Linked DNA regions of Arthrobacter sp. ERGS1:01. The protein of the gene in region 1 interacts with the protein of each later gene in a pairwise test. Links are inferred from orthologs where the notes say so. Each region holds a gene or a part of one and is shown in the gene's direction. Other genes may lie near its edges. The genes, in order: AL755_RS00620 and bioB.

Evidence for each region.
Region 2: the proteins of AL755_RS00620 (region 1) and bioB interact in binary tests that used the Escherichia coli proteins (3 or more experiments, as listed by UniProt). The link is inferred for Arthrobacter sp. ERGS1:01 from one-to-one orthologs.

What each region holds. Positions count from the first base shown.
Region 1 is NZ_CP012477.1:142,172-145,427, forward strand. The notes cover bases 307-3,248. They hold AL755_RS00620 (class II glutamine amidotransferase), read left to right. Parts: upstream 307-1,321; coding sequence 1,322-2,176; downstream 2,177-3,248. Other genes in these bases: AL755_RS00615 (uracil-xanthine permease family protein), read right to left, coding at 307-855; AL755_RS00625 (ArsR/SmtB family transcription factor), read right to left, coding at 2,189-2,503; AL755_RS00630 (cation diffusion facilitator family transporter), read left to right, coding at 2,557-3,248. Also shown: more of AL755_RS00615, read right to left, coding at 1-306; more of AL755_RS00630, read left to right, coding at 3,249-3,256.
Region 2 is NZ_CP012479.1:2,995,529-2,998,808, reverse strand. Bases 40-3,005 are described here. They hold bioB (biotin synthase BioB), read left to right. Parts: upstream 40-964; coding sequence 965-2,047; downstream 2,048-3,005. Other genes in these bases: AL755_RS17550 (adenosylmethionine--8-amino-7-oxononanoate transaminase), read left to right, coding at 2,040-3,005; AL755_RS17560 (TetR/AcrR family transcriptional regulator C-terminal domain-containing protein), read right to left, coding at 306-854; AL755_RS17565 (LLM class flavin-dependent oxidoreductase), read left to right, coding at 40-303. Also shown: more of AL755_RS17565, read left to right, coding at 1-39; more of AL755_RS17550, read left to right, coding at 3,006-3,280. UniProt on the Escherichia coli protein: Catalyzes the conversion of dethiobiotin (DTB) to biotin by the insertion of a sulfur atom into dethiobiotin via a radical-based mechanism.

The sequences.
Region 1 (3,256 bases):
GCCGAAGCCGGCCAGCGTGGTGGCAACGCCGTCGGCGATCAGGGCGCGGCCGGCGTAGGGGTCAAGGTTCTTGCCCGTCATCAGGGCGACGGACTTCACGTGGCCGATGTTCTCGGCCACGAGCACCAGCACCACGGGGACGAACAAGCCGATCACGGCCACATGGAACGTGGGTGTCTGGAAGTCCGGCACGCCGAGCCAGGCCGCCTTGCCGATCTTGGAGTAGTCCACCTCGCTGCGCAGCACGGCCACGCCGTAACCGGCAAGCACGCCGACCAGGATGGACAGCCGGCCCAGGATGCCGCGGAACAGCACGCTGACCAGGATGATGACCACCAGCGTCACGGTGGCCGTGACGGGTGCCAGCAGGAAGTTTTTCTTCGCGGCCGGGGCCAGGTTCAGCCCGATCAACGCCACGATGGTGCCCGTGACGGCCGGCGGCATGAGCCGGTTGATCCAGCCCGCGCCAAACGCCTGCACAATCAGGCCGATCGCGGCCAGGGTGACGCCGGCCATGACCACCCCGCCCAGGGCCCCGGCCACGCCGAACTGCGTCTGTGAGGCGAGGATCGGGGCGATGAAGGCAAAGCTGGAACCCAGGTAGCTGGGCACCTTGCCGCGCGTCAGGACCAGGAACAGCAGGGTTCCGATGCCGGAGAAGAACAGTGTGGTGGCCGGCGGCATGCCGGTGAGGATCGGCACCAGGAACGTGGCGCCAAACATGGCCACCACGTGCTGGAGGCCAATCCCGATGGTGCGCGGCCAGCTCAGGCGCTCGTCGGGGCGGACCACCTCACCGCGCTTGATGGTCCTGCCGTCCCCGTGGACGCTCCATTGTGTTCCCAGTAAGCCCATAGTTGCCTTTCCAAAGCGTGGTCAAGGTGTGATCCGGCCACCGACAACACTATCCCCTGGTGGCATCGCCGGCAGCCGGATCTGGTGCTCCGTGGAACTGGCGGGTCAGGCCGTGGCGCGACGGGCGGACACCCGCGTGGACGCCCAGAACAGCAGGACCATGACGGCAATGCCGGCGGCCGCCAAAACGGCATGGGTGTAGTGCATAAGTGTCATTCTGTTGTCCCAGTGGTTGATTCCGGCGCAGTGCACGGAAGATGGGCGTGCCGGGGATCCGGCAGGCCTGGGCAGGTGTTCTCGCGAGGAACAAGTTTACTTAGGTTAGCTTAAGCTAACTTTTTGGGTTTGCCGTGATTGTGAAGGAGTGTTCCACCGCTCGGTCCGGACGCTAGGATCGCACTAGGTCCGGCATCCCGTGGCGCGTATCCGTCCGCGGCTTATGAGTCGGATCGGAGCGGGGTGGCGCATGTGCCGTTTGTTTGGACTCCACGCCGGGCCGGACCCGGTCAAGGCAACATTCTGGCTGCTCAAGGCTCCGGACAGCCTGGCCCTGCAGAGCCGGCGGGAGCCGGACGGCACGGGCATTGGCGTGTTCACCGCAGACGGCGAGCCGGAAATTACCAAGCAGCCGCTCGCGGCCTTTGCGGACCCGGAATTCGCCACGGCGGCCCGGGAGCTCAAGAGCCGGACGTTCGTGGCCCACGTCAGGTACGCCACCACGGGCGCGCATACCCTGGAGAATACGCACCCCTTTGAGCAGGATGGGCGGATCTTTGCCCATAACGGCGCGTTCGGTGAGTTGGAGAAGCTCGACGCGCGGCTGGCCGGGCTTGGCGGCGCGGACCTGGTCCGGGGGCAGACCGACAGTGAACGGCTGTTTGCCCTGATCACCGTGGAGACCAGGCGCCACGACGGCGATCTGCACGCCGGAATCTCCGCCGCCCTGGCCTGGATTGCGGAAAACCTGCCGGTCTACAGCCTCAACTTCATTCTCGCGTCGGCCACCGACATGTGGGCCGTGCGGTACCCGGCGACCCACGAACTCTATGTCCTCGAGCGGGCGCCCGGCGGGCATCGCAGGGGCCTGCCATTGAAGGCCGAGAGTGGCCGAATCCACGCGCACAGCCGGGAATTGGCGGGGCGGGGATCGGTGGTCATCGCCACGGAGCGCATGGACCACGATCCCGGCTGGCGGTTGTTGGCGCCGGGGGAGCTGCTGCACATTGATGCCGACCTCAACGTCAGCAGCAGCCGCCCGGTGACGCAATCCCCAGCCCGGGTGCTTGTGGTGGAGCCCCAAGCGACCCCGCCGGGCACCTGAGCCGCGGGCGCCCTAGGGGTGCCCGGCGTTGTGCTCCGGGTTCACCTGCAGGACGACGCCGAGCAGGTCGTTGAGTGCGTGGGCCAGGGCCGGGTGGGCCAGCTCGTAGCGCGAGCGGCGGCCTTCCTGGACGGCCACGGCCAGCCCACAGTCGCGCAGGCAGGAAAGATGGTTGGACATGCTCTGGCGGGACACGTCCAGCTTTTGGGCCAGTGCGGCCGGGTAGCTCGGGGTGATGGCCAGTTCCATGAGGATTTGCGCCCGGGTGGGGTCCGAGATGGCGTAGCCAAACCGGGCCAGGACCGCCGCGTTGCTAATGGGCTTCATTCTCAATATGGTACACCTTTTGATGGATTCAGCAATCGATGTACTATTGAGGCATGTCGGGACACGATCACTCACACGGCCACTCGCACGCGGGCGCACCCGGGGAAAGCCACCAGGGACGCATTGCCGTCGCGCTGGGCATCACCCTGGCCGTCTTCGTGGTCCAGCTCATCGGCTCCTGGCTGACGGGCTCACTGGCGCTGCTCTTCGACTCCGCCCACGTACTCACGGACGCCGGCGGCCTGGCCATGGCCCTCGTCGCAGCCCGGCTCATGGCCCGGCCCTCCACCAACCGGCGCACCTGGGGCTTTGCCCGTGCGGAGGTCCTGGCCGCAACCGCGCAGGCCGCCATACTTCTCGCCGTCGGGCTGGTGGTTTTGGTGGAAGGCGTGCAGCGGCTGTTCCATCCGGCGGACATCGCCTCGCAGGAGATGATCATTTTTGGCGTCGTCGGCCTGGTGGGCAACGTGATCTCGCTGTTTGTCCTGCTGGGCGGGCGCAGCAAGAACTTCAACATGCGCGCCGCGTTCCTGGAGGTCATGAACGACGCCCTCGGCTCGGTGGCCGTCATCATCGCGGCGATCATCATCACCACCACCGGCTGGGTGCAGGCCGACGCCGTGGTGGCCATGCTCATTGGCGCGCTGATCCTCCCGCGCACCGTCAAACTCCTGCTGGAAACCATCGGCGTGCTGCTCGAATCCACGCCCGCCGGGCTGGACCTGGCCAAGGTGCGCGAACACATCATGGAAC
Region 2 (3,280 bases), on another replicon or contig:
GCCACGATCCTGCGGATCATCGAGACCGAGCAGCCAACGGTGCGCCAACTCCTGGGCCGGCTGGCGGCCGGCGGCGGCCACGCCACCATGGTGGGCACCCCGGCCGAGGTGGCCGGTCAAATGCAGCAATGGTTTGAGGAGGGCGGTGCGGACGGTTTCAACCTGATGCCGCCGCTGCTGCCCGAATCTCTGGAGGACTTCGTGACGCTGGTGGTGCCGCAACTGCAGCGGCGCGGATTGTTCCGCACGGAGTACACGGCCACCACCCTGCGCGGACACCTGGCCCAGCGCACCGCGGCCTAGTCTCAGGCCGTGCGGGGGCCGCTGCCCTCGCCGGCCAGCCCGGCGAGGAACAGCTCCAGGCCGTAACCGAACGCCGCATCGGTGTCGGAGTCCATGGCGTCCAGCAGGCCCGCCCGGGTGAAACCGGCGCGGGTCTGCTCCTGCGTGACGGCGCCCAAAATGTAGTTGACCACCGCGTCGGCGGCCCACCGCCCCTCCTGGTCCGTCAGGCCCTGCGCGTCCAACAGGCCCCGTACACGCAGCAGGGCGGAAGGCCCCGCCGGCGCCAGCACATGGGCCAGGGCCACCACCTCGGCGCCGTCGCGGACGGCCAAGAGGGCGGTGCGGATCGACACGGCCAGTTCGCGCAGCGTGGCCGCCTCGCCCACGGGTGCCAGAATCCGCCCGGCCAGCACCGTCAGCAGGTCCTGCTTGTTCTTGATGTGCCAGTAGAGGGCGCCGACCTGGACGTCCAGGTCCCGGGCCAGGCGGCGCATGGAGAGGTCAGCGAGCCCGTATTCGCGCAGGATTCCCAGGGCGGCGTCGACGATCTGTTCGCGTGTCAGCGCCATGGCCAGCTCCCCTTCGGCAAAGTCCTAGCGCCCCTGCGGCGCCCCTTTATCTTCCCCCATGCCGGGGTGCCCCGATTGACAGCGGGGCCGCCGCCTCACACACTTGAACAGTGTTCAATTACTTTAACGACCTTGCCGACCGGCAGCTGTCCGGTGCCGAGCTGACCCGTGAAGAGGCGCTCGCCGTCCTCGAATCCACCGACGACCAACTGCTGGAGGTGGTGGCGGCCGCTGCACGTTTGCGTCGCGCCCACTTCGGCAACACCGTCAAGGTGAACTACCTCGTCAACCTGAAATCGGGGCTTTGCCCGGAGGACTGCACCTACTGTTCGCAGCGCCTGGGCTCCGCCGCCCAAATCCTGAAGTACACCTGGCTCAAGCCGGAGGAGGCGCTGGCCCAGGCCGCCACCGGCATCGGCGCCGGGGCATCGCGCATCTGCATGGTGGCCAGCGGCAAGGGCCCCAGCGATCGCGACGTGGACCGCGTGGCCGGGATGGTCCGCGAGCTCAAGGACGGCAACCCCCACGTCGAGGTGTGCGCCTGCCTGGGCATCCTCAAGGACGGCCAGGCCGATCGCCTGAAGTCCGCGGGGGTGGACGCCTACAACCACAACCTCAACACCAGCGAATCCATGTACGCCGACATTTGCTCCACGCATGAATTTTCCGACCGCGTGCGCACCGTGGAGCACGCCAAGGACGCCGGCCTCTCGCCCTGCTCCGGCGTCATCGTGGGCATGGGCGAAAGCCATAACGACCTCGTCGACGCCGTCTTCGCACTGCGGGCACTGGGCAGCGAATCCATCCCCGTGAACTTCCTGATGCCCTTCGACGGCACCCCCCTGGAAGGGACTTGGCTGCTGACCCCCGCCGCCTGCCTGCGCATCCTGGCCATGGTCCGCTTCGCTCGCCCCGACACCGAGCTGCGCATGGCCGGCGGGCGCGAGATGCACCTGCGCACGCTCCAGCCGCTGGCCCTGCAGGTGGCCAATTCGCTGTTCCTGGGCGACTACCTGACCAGCGAGGGCCAGGCGGCCAAGGCCGACCTCGAGATGATTGCGGACAACGGTTTCACCGTCCTGGGCAGCCGGGAGCCCGGCACTCAGGACCCGGACGACGCCGTCGCCTCCCCGGGCGGGTCCCTTGCCATCCGTCGCCGCGGGGCCGGCACGGCCATGGCCCCCAATGCCTAGGGGAGCACTCCTGTCGCATCCGGAGTCCGCCGTCTCGGAACAGGCAACGACTCCCGCGTCCCTCATCGCCCGTGACCGCGGGCTGCTGTGGCACCCTTATTCACCGCTCGACGGCGATGCCCCCTTCGCCGTGAACGCAGCGGAGGGCACGAGGCTGAGCCTCACCGCTGCTGACGGCACCGCCTTTGAGGCCGTTGATGCCATGAGTTCGTGGTGGTCGGCGATCCACGGCTACCGGCACCCGGCCCTGGACCGTGCACTGCTGGACCAGGCCGGCCGGTTCAGCCATGTCATGTTCGGCGGCCTCACGCATGAACCCGCCGTACACCTGGCCGAACGGCTCGTCGACCTGGCACCGGAGGGCTTGGCGCACGTGTTCCTGGCGGACTCCGGGTCCATTTCCGTGGAGGTTGCCCTGAAGCTGGCGCTTCAGTACCAGTTAGGCATGGGCCGGCCCCGGCGCACCCGCTTCCTTGCACTGCGCGGCGGCTACCACGGCGACACCTTTGCGGCCATGGGCGTGTGCGACCCCGTGGACGGCATGCATGCCGCCTTCCCGTCCGTGATTCCCCAGCAACTCTTCCTGCCCCGCCCGCCCGCCGCCCGGCTGGTGGACGGCGAACTCGTGGCCGACGCCGCAGAGGTGGCGGCCTGGATCGGGATCCTCGAGGAAACGGTGGCCCGCCACCGCGACGAGCTTGCCGGCATAGTCCTGGAGCCCATACTCCAAGGCGCCGGCGGCATGTACATCTACGCACCCGCCGCGCTCGCCGCCGCCCGGCGCGTGGCCAGCGACAACGGCCTGCTGCTGATCTGCGACGAGATCGCGACCGGGTTTGGCCGCACCGGGACGCTGTTTGCCGTCGAATGGGCCGCCGTTGTCCCGGACATCATGTGCGTGGGCAAGTCTTTGACGGGCGGCTACCTGACGCTGGCCGCCATGCTGTGTTCTGCGGCCGTGGCCGACGTCGTCACCGCCTCGCCGCTGCGTTCCCTGCTGCACGGCCCCACGTTCATGGCCAACCCGCTGGCCTGCGCCGTGGCGGGCGCGTCCCTGGAACTGCTGGCTTCGGCCGGCTGGCAGGGCCAGGTTGCCCGGGTCGGGGAGGGGCTGGCCGCCGCGCTGGCTCCGGCCGCCGGGCTGGCTTCCGTCCGGGACGTGCGCACGCTCGGTGCCGTGGGCGTCGTCGAGCTGTCCGGCCCCGTCGATGTCCCGGCCGTGACCCGCGCAGC